Regions from separate parts of the Agrobacterium sp. 16-2014-1-2a genome, predicted to be linked through region 2. Evidence: predicted binding sites of a transcription regulator. Region 2 holds the regulator's gene; each other region holds the start of a gene.
What was found. Region 2 encodes LexA, which represses DNA repair genes until DNA is damaged. Its sites were predicted from a motif close to TGTTCNNNNTGTGTTCNG; they were not measured.
Positions count from the first base shown of each region.

Region 1: ACQZ45_RS23755 (ImuA family protein) is a predicted target of LexA. The motif match lies at 3,025-3,042, and genes of this name have one in related genera.
Region 3: ACQZ45_RS07410 (DNA recombination protein RmuC) is a predicted target of LexA. The motif match lies at 3,468-3,485, and genes of this name have one in related genera.

Region 1 covers NZ_JBNWBX010000010.1:184,952-190,372, reverse strand. Annotated here, with positions in the region: gene ACQZ45_RS23765 (error-prone DNA polymerase) at 1-783, opposite strand, end outside; gene ACQZ45_RS23760 (Y-family DNA polymerase) at 780-2,291, opposite strand; gene ACQZ45_RS23755 (ImuA family protein) at 2,212-2,964, opposite strand; gene ligD (non-homologous end-joining DNA ligase) at 3,247-4,308, shown strand; gene ACQZ45_RS23745 (SOS response-associated peptidase family protein) at 4,364-5,137, shown strand; gene ACQZ45_RS23740 (VOC family protein) at 5,395-5,421, opposite strand, start outside.
Region 2 covers NZ_JBNWBX010000001.1:438,851-444,271, reverse strand. Annotated here, with positions in the region: gene ACQZ45_RS02200 (ComEC/Rec2 family competence protein) at 139-2,574, shown strand; gene ACQZ45_RS02195 (glutathione S-transferase family protein) at 2,591-3,274, opposite strand; gene lexA (transcriptional repressor LexA) at 3,714-4,436, opposite strand; gene ACQZ45_RS02185 (VOC family protein) at 4,648-5,421, shown strand, end outside.
Region 3 covers NZ_JBNWBX010000001.1:1,482,961-1,488,381, reverse strand. Annotated here, with positions in the region: gene metK (methionine adenosyltransferase) at 1-405, shown strand, start outside; gene trmB (tRNA (guanosine(46)-N7)-methyltransferase TrmB) at 579-1,277, shown strand; gene ACQZ45_RS07415 (ribokinase) at 1,290-2,189, opposite strand; gene ACQZ45_RS07410 (DNA recombination protein RmuC) at 2,243-3,436, opposite strand; gene def (peptide deformylase) at 3,585-4,097, shown strand; gene fmt (methionyl-tRNA formyltransferase) at 4,145-5,080, shown strand; gene truA (tRNA pseudouridine(38-40) synthase TruA) at 5,080-5,421, shown strand, end outside.

The sequences.
Region 1 (5,421 bases), on a different contig from region 2:
CTCCTCCGGATATTGGTAGGTGAGTTCCTCGAGCGAGAACGTGCAGCGACGGACGATCTCCATGGTTCGCGCGAGGGCTTGCCGGTATCGCGGAAACAACCGCTGCATTTCTTCGGGCGGCTTCAGGTAGCGATCGGCGTGGCGCTCGCGTTCGAAGCCGACTTCGTCGATCGTCGTGCGGGTTCGGATGCAGGTGACAATGTCCTGCAACTGCCGGCGGCCCGGCTCATGGAAGAGGACATCATTGGTGACGACCGGCCGCACCTTGAACCGCGCCGCAAGATTGGAAATCTCATGCAGGCGCAACTGGTCGTTCTGCCGACGGCGCAGACAAAGCGACACATAGGCGCGATCACCAAACACCTCGGCCATCTTGCGCAGCTGGATCCCGCAGGTGTCATCCGGTAGGTCCGGCACAAGAATGCCGATCATGCCGTCATTGTATGCGACGACGTCGTCCCAGTGCAGGATACAGTTGTTCTTGCCGCCGCGCGACTTGCCGAGCGTGATGAGGCGGGTCAGCCGGGAATAGGCAGCCCGGTCGGTCGGGTAGACCAGCACCGACATGCCGTCGGCCAGATCAAGCCGGCAACCGACAACGAGGCGTAAGCCGGTGGCGCGCGATGCTTCAAGCGCCCGGACGATTCCGGCAAGCGAATTGCGATCGACAACGCCGAGGACTTCGATGCCGAGAGCCTTCGCGGTCTCGAACAGTTCCTGCGCCGAGCTTGCACCGCGCAAGAACGAAAAATGGGTCGTGACCTGCAGCTCGGCATAGCTCATGCGAAGATCCCGTGCACGAACCAGCGGTGACTTCCGGTTTCAGGATCGATGCCATCACCGGAGCGAAACACCCAGAGGCGCTCGCCGGCCTCGTCTTCGATGACGAAATAGTCCCGCACCGCCTCCATCTCCGCGTCGCGCTGCCACCACTCGCCAAAGATCCGCTCGGGCCCGTCGGCCCGCTTGACCTTCCGCCGCTTGCCGCGCCAGGTGATCGAAACCGGCGGGCGGTCCGGTAGCAAGGCGATTGCCTCGATCAGCTCCGGACGGGCCAGCAGCCGGACCGGCCGGCGCCAATGGCTGACCCAGGTAACCTCGACCGGATCGGCAGCAGGACTGATGCGCTGGACGGAGCGCTCTGGAACGTCGGAGGCAACCGGTGCCACCCGATAGACGCGCTGCCCGCGGTTGCCGTAGATATCGATCAGCGGCGTCACGTCCTTCACTTCCTCCTCGACCAGCGAGGAGGATTTCTGGCGCTCCTCCAGGGGCTCAGCCATCACCGCGACCAGAGTGAGCTTTTCGATCCCGAAGCCCGGCTCGATCTTCTCCGTCCGGTCGCGAAACAGCTTCGTCAGCCAGGCGACGTCGCGCACCGGCTTCACGGTGCCAGCGCGGATCGCCTGCCGTGTGCCATCGACCTTGTCGACGATCAGGTCGGCGCGCCGGACACCAAGGCCGCGCCTTTGCAGCTCCTCGATCAGTTGCACGACCAGCCGGCCGACATATTTGTTGATGGTTTCGGCAGCACCGATCGGTTCGGCGAAGGCGCGGCTCACCTCGATCAGCTCGGCGGTGCGGATCGGATCGATCGGTTCGCAGGCGCGGCCAAACATCTGGTCCAGCCGCCGGCCAATCTCGGGGCCGAAACGAAGGGTCAGCGGCGCGCGCGGCGTGTTGGCCAATTCGCCGACGGTCTGGAAGCCAAGCGTGCGCAGATCGCTGATGACTTTCCCGGGAAGGCGCAGCAACGATATCGGCAGCTTCTCGACGGCGCGGACGGTCTCACCTGAAGGCACTATGACCGTTTCGCGGCTGATGGCACGGGCGCAGGCGTGTGCTGCACCCCAGGTGTCGGCGATCGCGACCCGGGGAGTGAGTTTCCTTGCTAGGAACTGATTGGCGATCTTCGTCACCATCGGCAGCTCTCCGCCCTGCAAGTGATCGGCACCCTCTGTGTCCATGACGATCCCATCGATCCCATCGACCGCGACGATCGGGGAATAAAGCGTCAGCGCCCAGAGGGTGATGCGTTCGAGCGCTGCGGCATCCATAGCAGGATCCGCATCGACCAGCATCAGGCCGCGAAACAGCGCCTGTGCTTTCGCAGCCGGCATGCCGACATGAACGCCGGCTTGTCTGGCGGCTGCGTCGGCCGCCGATACCCAGCGTTTCGAGCCGCTCCTGGCGATCACCGCGATCGCCTGTTCAGGCGGAATGGATGGATCGGCGCGACGAATGCGATCCGTCGGCAGATCCGGAAGATAGATCGAGACAACCCTTGTCATCGCACGCCCTCACGAGAAACTCAGCACATTCACCCGCTTTCACGCGCATCAATTCCAGCAACCATTGGGCCCTCCCCACACCCGGCACTGGCAAATCCTCCGATGGCATCACGCTCACCCGCCACCGCGTGGTCGACGCCGTCGGCTGCCCGAAATCATTGGCCTCTGTCTGCCGCCTCCAACGACGCACAGCCAATGCCATTGTCCCCGTGCGCTCGGCCGCCAGCTGCAGGCGGCGCGAGCTGACCATCGGCAGGCGAACGAGTTCACCGACGACGGCGCCGAGCCCACCAAAGGACAGCCCCTCCTCCATATTGGCGAGCACGTCTTCCTCCTTGTCGGACTCGACGAAGATTATCCGGTCGTGATGCAGTCCGACCTGCGCAAGCGCGGGGAAAAACAGATCTGGTCGCGTCAGACACCACACGATCGGCCCCTTCGTCCGTGCCGCTATGCCGGCTGCAAAAAGAGCAGCGGCCGCACCATCGACGGTGCCCGATCCACCACCGGCAAATTCGTGAAGCGCGCCATGAGCAAGGCCGCCGCCAGGCAGAACCCCATCCATCTCCGGCACGCCAAATGGCAACCAACCGGCTTTTTTCGCCGTGCTGGTTTCGAGCAATGCAATACGCTCCCGCAGATCGCAGATTACCCTTTCGCGGGCAGCAGTCATTGTTCACGGCTCCCTTCAAGGTCGTGTTGGCAGGGCGACTTCATGTCGTGCAAATGTCAATGTTCTGTTTTTGTTCCCATATGAGAAAGGAGTCAAGGCGGCAAAAACGTACGAGTATTGTTCCGAACATTAGAAGTTCGAGATTCTTCATGAGAATCAGGTGAATAGCTGCGACCAAGAAATTTCGCTGGCTTCTGCAGTCTTATCTCCTGATCGGTGAATAGCGGGGACAATATAGGGATAGTCACAGTATTATTAAGGTTTTTCTGATGAACTGGCCGGATGACGAGGCCTCCGAGATCAAAACCCCTCCTTCGCGACACCGAGCCGCCGATCCGCTCAAAGCCGCGCAGGAAGCGTAATCCAGCTCAACCACAGCTCCTCTTCGATCCCATACCTGATCGCGTCGAGCCGGCGCTGGCCCTATTGAAGGCTAAGCCTCCCACCGGAAACGAATGGAGTTGGGAGCTGAAATGGGATGGCTATCGCCTTGCGGTCCATATCGAGCCCCAGCGGATCCGGATCCTTACTCGCGGCGGCCACGACTGGACACATCGGTTTCCGGCCATAGAGCAGGCCGCCCGAGCGCTGGGGCCGGCGACGATGATTATCGATGGGGAAGCCGTCGTGCTCGACGATGAGGGGCGGCCGGATTTCGGGCTGCTGCAGCAATCGCTGGGTGCATTCGGCAAACAAGCTGGCAGGCGCGCCTCCCACGCCGTTCTTTACGCTTTCGATCTTGTTTATCTGGATGGGCACGATCTGCGCGGTGTTGAATACCGTTCGCGCCGACACCTTCTCGAGGACACGATAAACGGCCCAACGAATGAAGCCAGCGCCATTCGGATATCAGAAACATTCGATGCCGAGCCAGCTGTCCTGCTTGAGCATGTCTGCCGCCTCGGCCTGGAAGGCATCGTCGGCAAGCGCCTCGATCAGCCCTATCGTTCGGGCCGGACCGGGGATTGGGTAAAAGTCAAATGCATCCAGAGCGAGGCTTTCTTCATCGTCGGCTATGAGAGGTCCGCATCGTACCCAGCCGGCTTCGGCTCGTTAGCGCTCGCCGCCTACCGCGATGGCGATCTCGTCCACGTCGGAAGCGTCGGCACGGGCTTCAAGGGAGCCGAGATCATCCGGTTGCGGAAGATACTGGACACGCTGCGATGGAAGCGAAAGCAGCCGCCCCTGCCCCATTCCGGAACTGCCGACATTGTCTGGGTCCAGCCTACCCTGATCGCCGAGATCGAGTTTCGCGCCTGGACATCGGACGGGAAACTCCGTCATCCGTCGTACAAGGGCCTGCGGGAACGGCAAGACAATGCCGACGTTTACCAGCTCGACTAGCGAAACAAGCGACATGCGCTAGAGTAGCCGTATTTGGTCGAGCGGAGGGGGTCGCATGTGTAATCTCTATCGGATGGAGGACAAGGACTGGGTTTCAAAATGGGCTCAGGACGCCGAGAGCCTCATCAACCTCATGCCAGCCTATCAAATGAACCCCGATCAGATGGGACCGATTGTCCGCAACACCGCTGATGGGAGGAAACAATTGGCACATGCGCGATGGGGTCTTCCCTCGCCGCGGTTCACCTTGGAAAAGGCCGCCAAAGCCAAGGCCGAAAAACTGAAAGCCAAAGGGAAGCCCGCCGATCTTGAAGAGCTCATCCGCATGGAGGCGGACCGCGGCACGACCAACGTCCGCAAGCTCACCTTCCCACACTGGAAACGATGGTTTGGTGTTGAGCACCGATGCCTCGTCCCGGTCACCAGCTTCGCCGAACCCGATCCCGCCAGCCAGCAATCCGGGGGGAACGTGCCGAACGCCTGGTTTGCACGGGACGAGGAAAAGTCGCTGATGTTCTTCGCCGGCATCCATGTCCCGCAATGGCAGAGCGTCCGCAAGGTGAAGGATGGGCCGACGACCGACGACCTCTATGGGTTTTTGACCACTGATCCCAACAATCTCGTGAAGCCTATCCATGAGAAGGCGATGCCTGTTCTTCTCCTGACCGAAGAGGAGACCGAGGTGTGGATGCAGGCGCCATGGGACGAAGCCAAAGATCTGGCACGGCCTTTGCCAGATGATGCGTTGATCATTTCGTCGCGCGAACCATACGGATCTTCGATCGTCTCGAAATCGGGCGACCCACTAGAGCACAAACTGCTGCTTTAGCTGGGCCGACCCATCGCTGAAGCAGACGGGGTGCCCTCGCAAGCACAAGAGCGGCTGAAGCGAAATTTTACACCCGCCGCCACGACTCTCAAACGCACCCGCGAAAGGCTGTCTGGCAGTACGTATCCGTCCGGTTCTCACACGTCGGACGTAGCGTTGTGACTGAGCGCCAATATCTTCTGTATTCCGCCGATTGGATTGGCCTGGTGGATGACCAGCATGACCGGATCGGTACCGACTTCGATCCGGTCGTGACCTCACTCCGACTTCTGACACACGGCCTC
Region 2 (5,421 bases):
TCAATCTCGGTCAACGCATCGTTAAAGTAAAGGATTGCAATCCCCAGCGCTGGTCTGCAAACCTGTTTTTGGTGCGGCAAGGGGCGGTGGGGATTGCTCGGTCAAGGGGAAAAACAGCATTTCGAATATGCTAAAACGATGCAGGGAGACTTGCCCGGCACACGGGAAATTCTGTTTCCTCTCCGCCGAAGCAGTGATGCGACAACATATGACACTCCCGCCATTATTCCCGAGATTAACCGCAACACTACCTTGGCCGAAAAAATCGCCACGTGCCTGGCCGAGGAGCGCGCATTCGGCCACGATTTTCTTTTCATTCCCGTTTCCATCGGCTGCGGCGCGGTATTTTGGTTTTCTCTAGATGCCACGCCTTCCCCGGTCATTTTGATTGCCACATTTCTTTTTGTCGCCGTTCTGGCGCTCTTTGTGAGATATAAAGCTGGCATTGCGGCGGCGGTTTGCGGCCCTTTCGCTTTTCTATTGCTCGGCATGCTTCTGGCCGATTTAGAAACCCGACGGGCAGGGACCGTGGTGCTGGATACCCCCGTCACCACCACCATCACCGGCACCGTGGCGCGCCGGGAGGTCGATGCACGCGGCTACTGGCGATATGTCGTCGATCTGACCGCAACAGCGGACCCGACATTGTCGCGTCCGCCGCAGAGGATATCGGTGCTTTCGCGTGGCGGAGGCGAGCCGATCGCACTCGGCGCAACCCTTCGCGGCAAGGTCCGCCTCTCGCCGCCATCCGGCCCGGCCTTGCCGGGACTGAACGACTTCGCCTTCACGTCCTATTTCAAAGGCATAGGCGCGACCGGTTTCTTTTATAAATCACCGGATGCGCTTGTATCACCCGTTGGTGACGCAAGGCCTGACAAGGGTTGGTTGGAATGGGCCGATATGCGGCTTTACGGCCTTCGCAGCGCAATTGCCGAACGCATCCGCACCACCATCGGCGGTGATGCCGGAGCCTTCGCCGCCTCCATCATCACCGATGAGAGACAGGCTATATCGGCGGAGACGATGGAGGCGTTGCGGCTCTCCGGCCTTGCCCATATCGTTGCCATATCCGGGCTCAACATGGCACTGGCCTCCGGCATATTCTTTGTTGGCTTGAGACTGGCTTTCAGCCTGTTTCCCGCCTTTGCGCAGCGCTGGCCGGTCAAGAAGATCGCGGCTTTCGCGGCACTGCTGATGACGCTCGCCTATTATCTGATTTCCGGTTTCGCCGTTTCCGCCGAGCGCGCCTGGCTGATGATGTCTGTGATGCTGATTGCGGTCCTTTTCGATCAGCCATCACTCAGCCTCAGAAACGTTGCCATTTCCGCCCTGATCATTCTGGCTTTCTCGCCCTCGGAAATCATGGGTCCCAGTTTTCAGATGTCATTTGCGGCCACCATAGCGCTTGTTTCCGCCTATGCCTTCTGGAGCCGTTGGCGCACGGACCGCGAACGGCTGTTCATCGGGCGCAAGCCCGCATGGCTGAAGGTGGCGGAAATGATGGGCGCGGTCATTGGCGGCGTTATCACGACGTCGTTGATCGGGGGCCTTTCGACGGCGATCTATTCGGCCGAACATTTTCACCGTGTCACCACCTATGGACTGTTCGCCAATCTGGCTGCAATGCCGCTCATGTCACTGATCGTCATGCCATTCGCTCTTATCGCCATGCTGCTGCTGCCCTTCGGGCTCGATGCGCCGTTCCTGAAGATCATGGGTTATGGCATGGCACTCGTCATCGAGGTTGCAAACGAGGTGGCCTCCTGGGGCGGCAGCGCAGCGACGGGGCGTCCGCATGGATGGTTTATCGGTTTGGCTTCGGTGGGTTTCCTGCTGCTGACATTGCTGCGAAGCAAGCTTGCGCTTCTTGGCATCCCGTTTCTGCTCTTCGCCTTCGGCGTGTCGGCAGTTACGGCCTATCGTGATCTGCCGGATCTATTGATTCACGAGGACGGCGACTTGGTAGCACTCCTGGAGGACGGCAAGGTCTCAACCACAAAAGCCCGTCCGCAGGGCTTCGTTTACGGACAGTGGCAAAGGGCGCTGCTGCTGCCGGAAAAAACCGTGCCGCCAGATTTTATAAATGGTGAGAGCATGGCAAATAATGCTGGTTCTGACTCGAGATCGAAACTGTCGCCGGAAGACATGGCTGTGGTGGTACGCGAGATGACGGCGGCGCTCAAAGGCGCCAAAGCTGGCGTCTTCACCTGCAGGAAAGACATATGGTGCGTAGCGAGCGCCGCAAGCGGAGAGTGGGTCGTCGTTCTGAAAGATGGCCGCTTCGCCGGAAAAGCCTGCGATATTGCCGATATCGTCGTTGTTTCCCGCAGAACCTCTTTTTCGCAGTGCCGCTCGGGTGCACTCCTGCTCAGCCGTGACATCTTGCGGCGTCTCGGTTCTGTGGAAATAGATTTTGCTGACAAGAGGGAGGAGGGTGTGGTGAGCGGGCTGCGCGCCGCAATCGCCGGAACGGACAGGCCCTGGAGCCAGCACCGTTATTACGACTGGAAAAGCGGACGTTTCGACCGTGATCTGCCGCAGCCCATCATCCGGCTGCTGGCGGCGTCGCAATGACTGCCGCCAGCATGGATCATCGGGCCTTGGCGCGCAAATCTTCAGTCAATTCGCCGATCCCGCCAACTTCCTCTTCATGACCAGCGTCGCGCCAGCTCTCCTTCAAACCGGCCTCGTACCATTCTTGCATGGCAGGCAGGGCGAGCAGCAGGTCGCAATAGGCTTTCGCTGCTGGCGAAAGATCCGCGCTGCCATAGGTCTGGAAACGGAATGCAACCGGGCAGAAGAAAGCATCGACCGCCGTGAACTTTTGACCGGCAAGATATGGCCCGCCGAATTTTGTAAGACCCTCGCTCCACAACGCATCGATCCGCTTTATATCGGCCTTAAGTCCGGCATCGCCGCCCCTGGGTTTGACCCGAATGCCCACCGACATGGGATAGAGATTGCGCAGCGAGGAAAAGCCGGCATGCATCTCACTTGCGGCCGAACGCGACCAGGCCCTCGCATGCTTGTCGCTTGCCCAGACACCCTGGTGTCTTTCGGCAAGATATTCGACGATCGAAAGCGTTTCCCAAACCGTCATACCCTCGTCGACCAGGCAGGGCACCTTGCCCGTCGGCGAAAAGGAGGAGAAAGAGACGCCTTCGCCGAACGGAATGAGCTTTTCATCGAAGGCGATACCGAGCGTGCGCATCAATACCCACGGCCGCAGCGACCATGAAGAATAGTTCTTGTTGGCTATATAAAGATCGTACATGGCGTATCTCCCGGATATGACGCGTATTTCTACACCTGCCAAGCGTTCACGGAATATCGAAAATTATCCATGGCTCCCATAAACGCCGTTGATGAATGGTGATGTGGGGCCGCTGAGAGCGCGCCTTGCGATAAGTCACCCTTTGGTGACGACTAAAACTGACTGTGCAACACGACAGAACAACGTCGCTAAAAAACAGCGGATGGGATCGCTTCGACAATTACAGCGAGCAGCCCATTCGCCACCACGCCTGTAGCGAAACCGAAGCATCTTTATGGAGCAGGAACTCAGTTTAGAAAGGGCAACGCGCATAGGCTGGATGGCGCATATCCTCGTGCACCCGCAAAAGCCCGCCACGTTTGGAAAAAGCCAAACCCAATATAGGCGCCATCTTCACGATGACGCCTATTATAAAGTGAATACGTTCGGTTCGATAAGATCAATGGTAGCGGCGGATCAGCCCCACCAGTTTGCCCTGAATTTTAACCCGGTCGGGCCCGAAGATACGGGTCTCATAGGCTGGGTTTGCCGCCTCGAGCGCAATGGAGGCTCCCTTGCGGCGGAAGCGCTTCAGCGTGGCTTCCTCGTCATCCACCAGAGCCACAACGATGTCCCCGGGATTGGCGGTGTTGCCGTTGCGGATGATGACTGTGTCGCCGTCGAAAATGCCGGCCTCGATCATCGAATCACCCTTGACCTCAAGCGCGTAATGTTCGCCCGTGCCAAGCATGTCTACTGGCACTGCCACATCATGGGTGTTGTTCTGGATGGCGGAAATTGGCACGCCCGCAGCGATGCGGCCCATGACCGGCACGGTGACAGCCCCGCCCAGATCGTTGGCCGGCGTCTTGGGGGCAGGGGCCGGTTCCGGCGTTTTGGGCTTGCCAAGGCTGCCTTCGATAACGCTTGGCGAAAAGCCGCGCTGCGGCCTTGCACCCGGCGTATAAGCCTCGGGCAGCTTGATGACTTCCAGCGCCCGAGCTCTATTTGGTAGCCGACGAATGAACCCGCGCTCTTCGAGAGCGGTTATCAGGCGGTGGATGCCGGATTTCGAAGCAAGATCGAGTGCGTCCTTCATTTCATCGAAGGAGGGCGGCACGCCGGACTCTTTCATTCGTTCATGAATGAAGAGAAGCAATTCCTGCTGTTTGCGCGTGAGCATGAGGAAAACACCCTTTAGAATCGTAGTGGAAGTCGCGAAACAAATACAGAACGAACACTATATGTTCCATATGTGTTCTGCAATCCCCTAAAATTTCGTGAAGGTGCCATCTGTTGCTGTGATGATTTGCCTCATAGCACGCAATTGTGCTTTTGTGCGGTCAAAACCGTCCCGACATGCTCCGGGCGGAAGGCCAGCAGGATACATTTTCATGACGAAACCCTATAGCGTTGACCATCTCGTTTTGCCCGTGGAAGTCATAGGCGTCGCCGTGAAGCGCCTCGTCAGTCTTGGCTTTACGGTTGCGCCGGAGGCTCTGCATCCTTTCGGCACCCAAAATGCCTGCGTATTTTTCGCCGATGGCACCTATCTGGAGCCGCTCGCAATTGCTGATTCGGCTAAATATAATGCGTCAATAGAGAGGGGTGATGTGTTCACCGGCAGGGATGTGGCCTTCCGGCAACGGGACGGGCAGGAGGGTTTTTCGGCTCTTGTCGCCAGGACTGAAGACGCCTTGGTTGACCATGAGCGGTTTCGGGCAGCCGGCCTTTCGGCGGGCGATGTGTTCGAGTTTTCGCGGCCTGTTCGTATGCCGGATGGCTCGCAAGGCGAGGCGGCGTTCCGGCTGGCTTTTGCTGCAAGCGGGGCGGCCGCGGATTTCTTTTTGTTCAGTTGTCAACGGCTTCAAGCCCTTCCGGGCGATCGCACCATGCTGGAGCGCCACGCCAATGGTGTCACCGGCCTGAGTGAAATCGTCCTGTTTTCCGGCGGCAATATGAAGGTGGCGGGCCTGATCGAGACAGTGTTTGGCTGTGAAGGCAAAAGGTCTCCGGGCGGTGATATGGTTTTCGCGACCGGCAATGCCAGCATCAGATTGACCGGAAAACCGCCTTTCGGCGGGCAGACCCTGAATGCTCAGGATGGCAACGAATGCGGATTGCGCGGCGCGGGCATCGTCTTTTCGTCACACGATCTTGCCGTGACA
Region 3 (5,421 bases), 1.0 Mb from region 2:
GCTGCCCCCCATGGCGGCGGTGCATTCTCCGGCAAGGACACGACCAAGGTTGACCGTTCCGCGGCCTATGCTGCCCGCTATCTGGCCAAGAACGTGGTGGCTGCCGGTCTGGCCGAGCGCTGCACCATTCAGATTTCCTACGCGATCGGCATCGCCCAGCCTCTGTCGATTTATGTCGATCTGCACGGTACCGGCAAGGTCAGCGAAGATCAGGTCGAAGGCGCCATCCGCAAGGTCATGGATCTCTCGCCGTCGGGCATTCGCCGTCATCTCGATCTCAACAAGCCGATCTATGCTAAGACGTCCTCCTACGGCCATTTCGGTCGCAAGGCGGGCCGTGACGGTTCCTTCTCCTGGGAGAAGCTCGATCTGGTGAAGCCGCTCAAGGAAGCTTTGAGCGCTTGAAGCATTTCCAGTAAAATTGCGTAGCGATTTTACGTTCGGAAAATGCGGGGACTTGTTCTAAGCCTTGTCATTCGACGGGGATTGAGAGATACCGGTTGCACCATTTGTAACCCGCATAGTGCCATTCAAGTGGCCCTGTGCGGGTTTAGTCTATTTGTTCTTGAGAGTATGACATGACGGAAGAGCGGCGTTCGCGCGCAACGGAAGCGTTTTTTGGCAGACGCAAGGGCAAGCCCCTGCGCAATCAGCAGATCGATACGATCGAAAACCTGCTGCCTTTGCTGAAAATCGATCTGGAAAGCGCGCCTCCGAAAAATCTCGTCGCTCTCTTTCCGGCGGATGTGAAATCGGTCCGTCTGGAAATCGGTTTCGGCGGCGGCGAGCACCTTGCCCACCGCGCGGTTGAAAATCCTGAGACCGGCTTTATCGGCGTCGAGCCCTTCGTCAATTCCATGGCAAAGCTGCTGGCAAGCGTGCGTGAAGGCGAGTTGATGAATATCCGCCTTTACGATGATGACGCGACGCAATTGCTGGATTGGCTGCCGGATGGGTCGATCGATCACATCGATCTACTCTATCCCGATCCCTGGCCGAAGAAGAAGCACTGGAAGCGCCGTTTCGTTTCCGACGTCAATCTTGCCCGTTTCCATCGCGTCCTGAAACCCGGTGGCAAGTTCTGCTTTGCTTCCGATATCGATACCTACGTCAACTGGACGCTACAGCATTGCGCCCGCCACGGCGGTTTCGAGTGGACGGCGGCAAGTGCCGAGGACTGGCACACCCCCTATGCCAACTGGCCGGGCACGCGTTATGAGAACAAGGCGAAAAGAGAAGGCCGCAGCTCGGCCTATCTCACTTTCATTCGCATTTAACAGCTCGAACCGTCAGATATTCGCGTCCACTTCGGCAGCAACCGGAATGGAAGGCTGGGCGCCGGCGCGGGTGCAGGCGAGCGAGCCTGCGACGGCGGCGCGCTTCAGCGCCTTTTCGAAATCCATACCCTGATCGAGGCTGGCGGCGAGATAACCGCAGAATGTATCGCCAGCGCCAACAGTATCGACCGGCTCGATCTTGAGACCGGACGCCTTGAAGACCTTGCCGTTGCGAATGGCGATCACGCCATCAGCACCAAGCGTCACGATCAATGTCTGGCCGGTCTGCTCATGCAGGGATTTGAGTTCATTTTCCCGTTCGGAGGCTGAAAGTCCGTTTTTGTCGATCAGCAGTTCGAACTCGGTTTCATTGGCGATGACGATTTCGGCAAGGCTGGCGAGGCGCGGCCCGTCCGCGGTCAGCGGCGCGGTATTGATGATAGTGGTGATGCGTTTAGCCTTCGCGGCCGTCAGTGCTGCTTCGATTGAGGGTGCCGGCACCTCGAACTGAAGCATCAGAATATCGCCCGCTGCCATCTCCGCCACGGCTTTTGCGGCGTCGGATGCGGAAACTTCGCCATTAGCGGCGGGAATGACCGAGATCATGTTCTCCCCGCCTTCACCGATCAGGATTACGGCGGTTCCCGTGGGGCCGGGCGCGGTCTTGACGAGCGACAGATCGGTGCCGGCATCGCGCAGCAATGTCAGCGCTGGCGCGGCAAAGGTGTCATCACCCGTAGCGCCCGCCATTTTGACCGTTGCACCTGCGCGCCGTGCGGCAAGCGCCTGATTGGCTCCCTTTCCGCCGGCCGCCGTGGAAAAGGTCTCTCCCGTCACGGTTTCACCGGGTTTGGGCAGGCGTTTGGCGGTGGCGACGAGATCCATGTTGATGGAGCCGAAAACAGTAATCATCAGGGCATGTCCGTATGAAATTCAAAGCAAGGCGGTGACTTTGCCCGAGGGGATCACTCGTCGTCAACCACCCGCAACTTGGCCGTTCCTGCCCTGTTCTCTGCAAAGCGTCGCGCCTGCTCGATTTCGCTATGGGAGGTCTCCTTTTCCGTCGGCGAAAAATCGAGGCCCTCGATCTTCTGGCCACGCGCCAGCACCTTGTCGGAGGAAATTAGCATCATGTCGACATCTTTCTGCGCCAGCCCGAAATGGGCCTGCAGCTTGCGCGTCCGGTCGTCCAGCCGCCGCACGTCATCCATGAGAAGCGCGACTTCACCCTGAATGAGGTGCGCCTGCTCGCGCATGCGCTGGTCCTTCAGCACCGACTGGATAACCTGCACCGACAGCATCAAAAGCGATGGCGAGACAATGACGACACGGGCGCGATGGGCACGCTGCACGAGATATTCGAAATGCTGGTGAATATCGGCGAAGATCGATTCCGACGGCACGAAGATGAAGGCCGTATCCTGCGTTTCGCCGCGTATCAGATATTTCTCAGCCACGTCGCGAATATGCACTTCCATATCGCGGCGGAACTGCTGGGTCGCAGCCCGTTTGCCCTCGGGCGTTTCATCCGCCTTCAGCGCATTCCACGCCTCCAGCGGAAACTTGGCGTCGATGACGAGGGACGGGGCGTTGTTCGGCATCCTGATGATGCAGTCTGGTCGGTAGCCATTCGAAAGCGTGGGCTGAAGCTGAAAGGCCCCGGCGGGAAGCGCATCGGCGATCAGCGCTTCCATCCGCGCCTGCCCGAAAGCGCCGCGCGTCTGCTTGTTGGAGAGGATCGCCTGAAGCCCGACCACGTCCTTTGCCAGATCCTGAATATTACCCTGGGCGGCATCGATAACCGCAAGCCGCTCCTGCAGGCGGCTTAGATTCTCGTGTGTCGACCGGGTCTGCTCGGTCAGCGTCTCGCCCAGCCGCTGCGACATGCCGTCGAGGCGCTGGTTGATCGTCTGGCCCATCTCGCTCTGGCGCGTGCCGAGCGTCTCGGCCATCGCCGCGATCCGGCCGTGCAGTTCCGACTGGGTCTTCAACAGATCGGAAATTTCACCATCGGCTTCCGCTTTTTTCCCACGACTTTTCGTGACCATCCAGAAAGCGGAAAGGCCGAAAACGAGAGCCGCAAGAAGCCCGCCGAAGCTGATGTCGACGGAGCCGGCCCGCAAGGCGGGATCGAGGAGAAAAGAGAAATCGATACTCATGGCTAAATCTACCAGATTTCCAGTGATTCGTAAGATCAAAACAAGAACATTCATGCGGCGGAATTGAGTCGGGCAAAACCAGCCGAAGGTCCCATTTCGACCGCGTATTTTTTATTTCCTCCGCGCAAGAGATACGTTATGGGAAGCCATGACTATCAAACCGCTTATCATTTTGCCCGATCCCGTGCTGCGCCAGCAATCAAGGCCCATCGAACAGGTGGATGCCGAAGTGTTGCGCCTTGCCGACGATATGCTTGAAACCATGTATGATGCGCCGGGTATCGGCCTTGCCGCCATTCAGGTGGGCGTGCCGCGCCGCATGCTGGTGATCGACGTTTCGCGCGAGGACGAGGAGAAAAAGCCGGTCGTCTTCATCAATCCGGAAATCCTCAAAGTGTCGGACGACGTGTCGGCCTATGAGGAAGGGTGTCTCTCCATTCCCGATTATTATGCCGAGGTAGAGCGTCCCGCATCCCTGACAGTGCGATATGTCGATCGTGACGGCAAGCAGCAGACGGTCGATGCGGACGGACTTCTGGCGACGTGTCTGCAGCATGAGATCGACCACCTGAACGGCATTCTGTTCATCGACCATATTTCGCGGCTGAAGCGAGAAATGGTCATCAAGAAATTCACCAAAGCAGCCCGCGCTAAGGTCTGATTCGTCTTAAATATGTAGACGGACCGGCATAGAGGGCAGGGGGCGATATGGCTCTTCGCATCATTTTCATGGGCACGCCGGATTTTTCCGTTCCCACGCTGCGTGCATTGGTGGACGCTGGTCACGAGGTCGTTGCCGTTTATACGCAGCCGCCGCGTCCAGGCGGTCGCCGTGGCCTCGATCTGCAGAAATCGCCGGTGCATCAGGCGGCCGAACTGCTGGGTCTGCCCGTGCTGACGCCGGTCAATTTCAAGGCCGAGGAAGACCGGCAGCAATTCAGGGAATTCGATGCGGACGTCGCTGTTGTCGTTGCCTATGGGCTGCTATTGCCCGAGGCGATCCTGAGCGGTACGCGTCTTGGCTGCTATAACGGCCACGCCTCGTTGCTGCCGCGCTGGCGCGGCGCTGCTCCCATTCAGCGGGCGATCATGGCTGGCGATGCCGAGACGGGCATGATGGTCATGAAAATGGAAAAGGGGCTGGATACCGGCCCGGTGGCGCTGACCGCCAAGGTCACGATCGGTGAGAATACCACGGCAGGTGAATTGCACGACAGCCTGATGCTGACAGGCGCGCGGCTGATGCGGCAGGCGATGGACAAGCTGGAAGCAGACGATCTTCCTCTCGTTGCGCAGCCGGAAGAAGGCGTCGTTTATGCGTCGAAAATCGACAAGGGCGAGACCCGGATTAATTTTTCCCGGCCGGCACAGGACGTCCATAACCATATCCGCGGCCTATCGCCTTTTCCCGGCGCCTGGCTGGAAATGGAAATCGGCGGCAAGGCCGAGCGCGTGAAGGTTCTGGCGTCAGAACTGGCGAGCGGTATGGGCGAGGCAGGCGCTGTGCTCGATGACGCCCTGACCATCGCCTGCGGAAGTGGCGCGGTGCGGCTTACCCGTTTGCAGAAGGCAGGTGGCAAGCCGCTGTCGGCTGCCGATTTCGTTCGTGGCACACCCGTTCCCGCCAGAACGAGGCTCGGCTGATGCCGCGTTTCCGCATGACCGTCGAATATGACGGTACGCCTTACTTCGGCTGGCAGAGACAGGATAACGGCCCTTCAGTTCAGGGCGCGCTTGAAGCTGCCGTCCGGTCGCTGACCGGCGAAACCGTTTCTATTCGCGGCGCTGGCCGCACCGATTCCGGCGTGCATGCCGTGGGACAGGTAGCTCATGTCGATCTTTCCCGCGATTGGGCGCCATATAAGCTTCGCAATGCTCTCAACGCCCATCTGGCCATGGCGAAAGAGGCCGTCTCGGTTGTCGACGTAACGGCGGTGACCGAGGATTTCGACGCGCGCTTCTCCGCGCTTCGCCGCCATTATCTG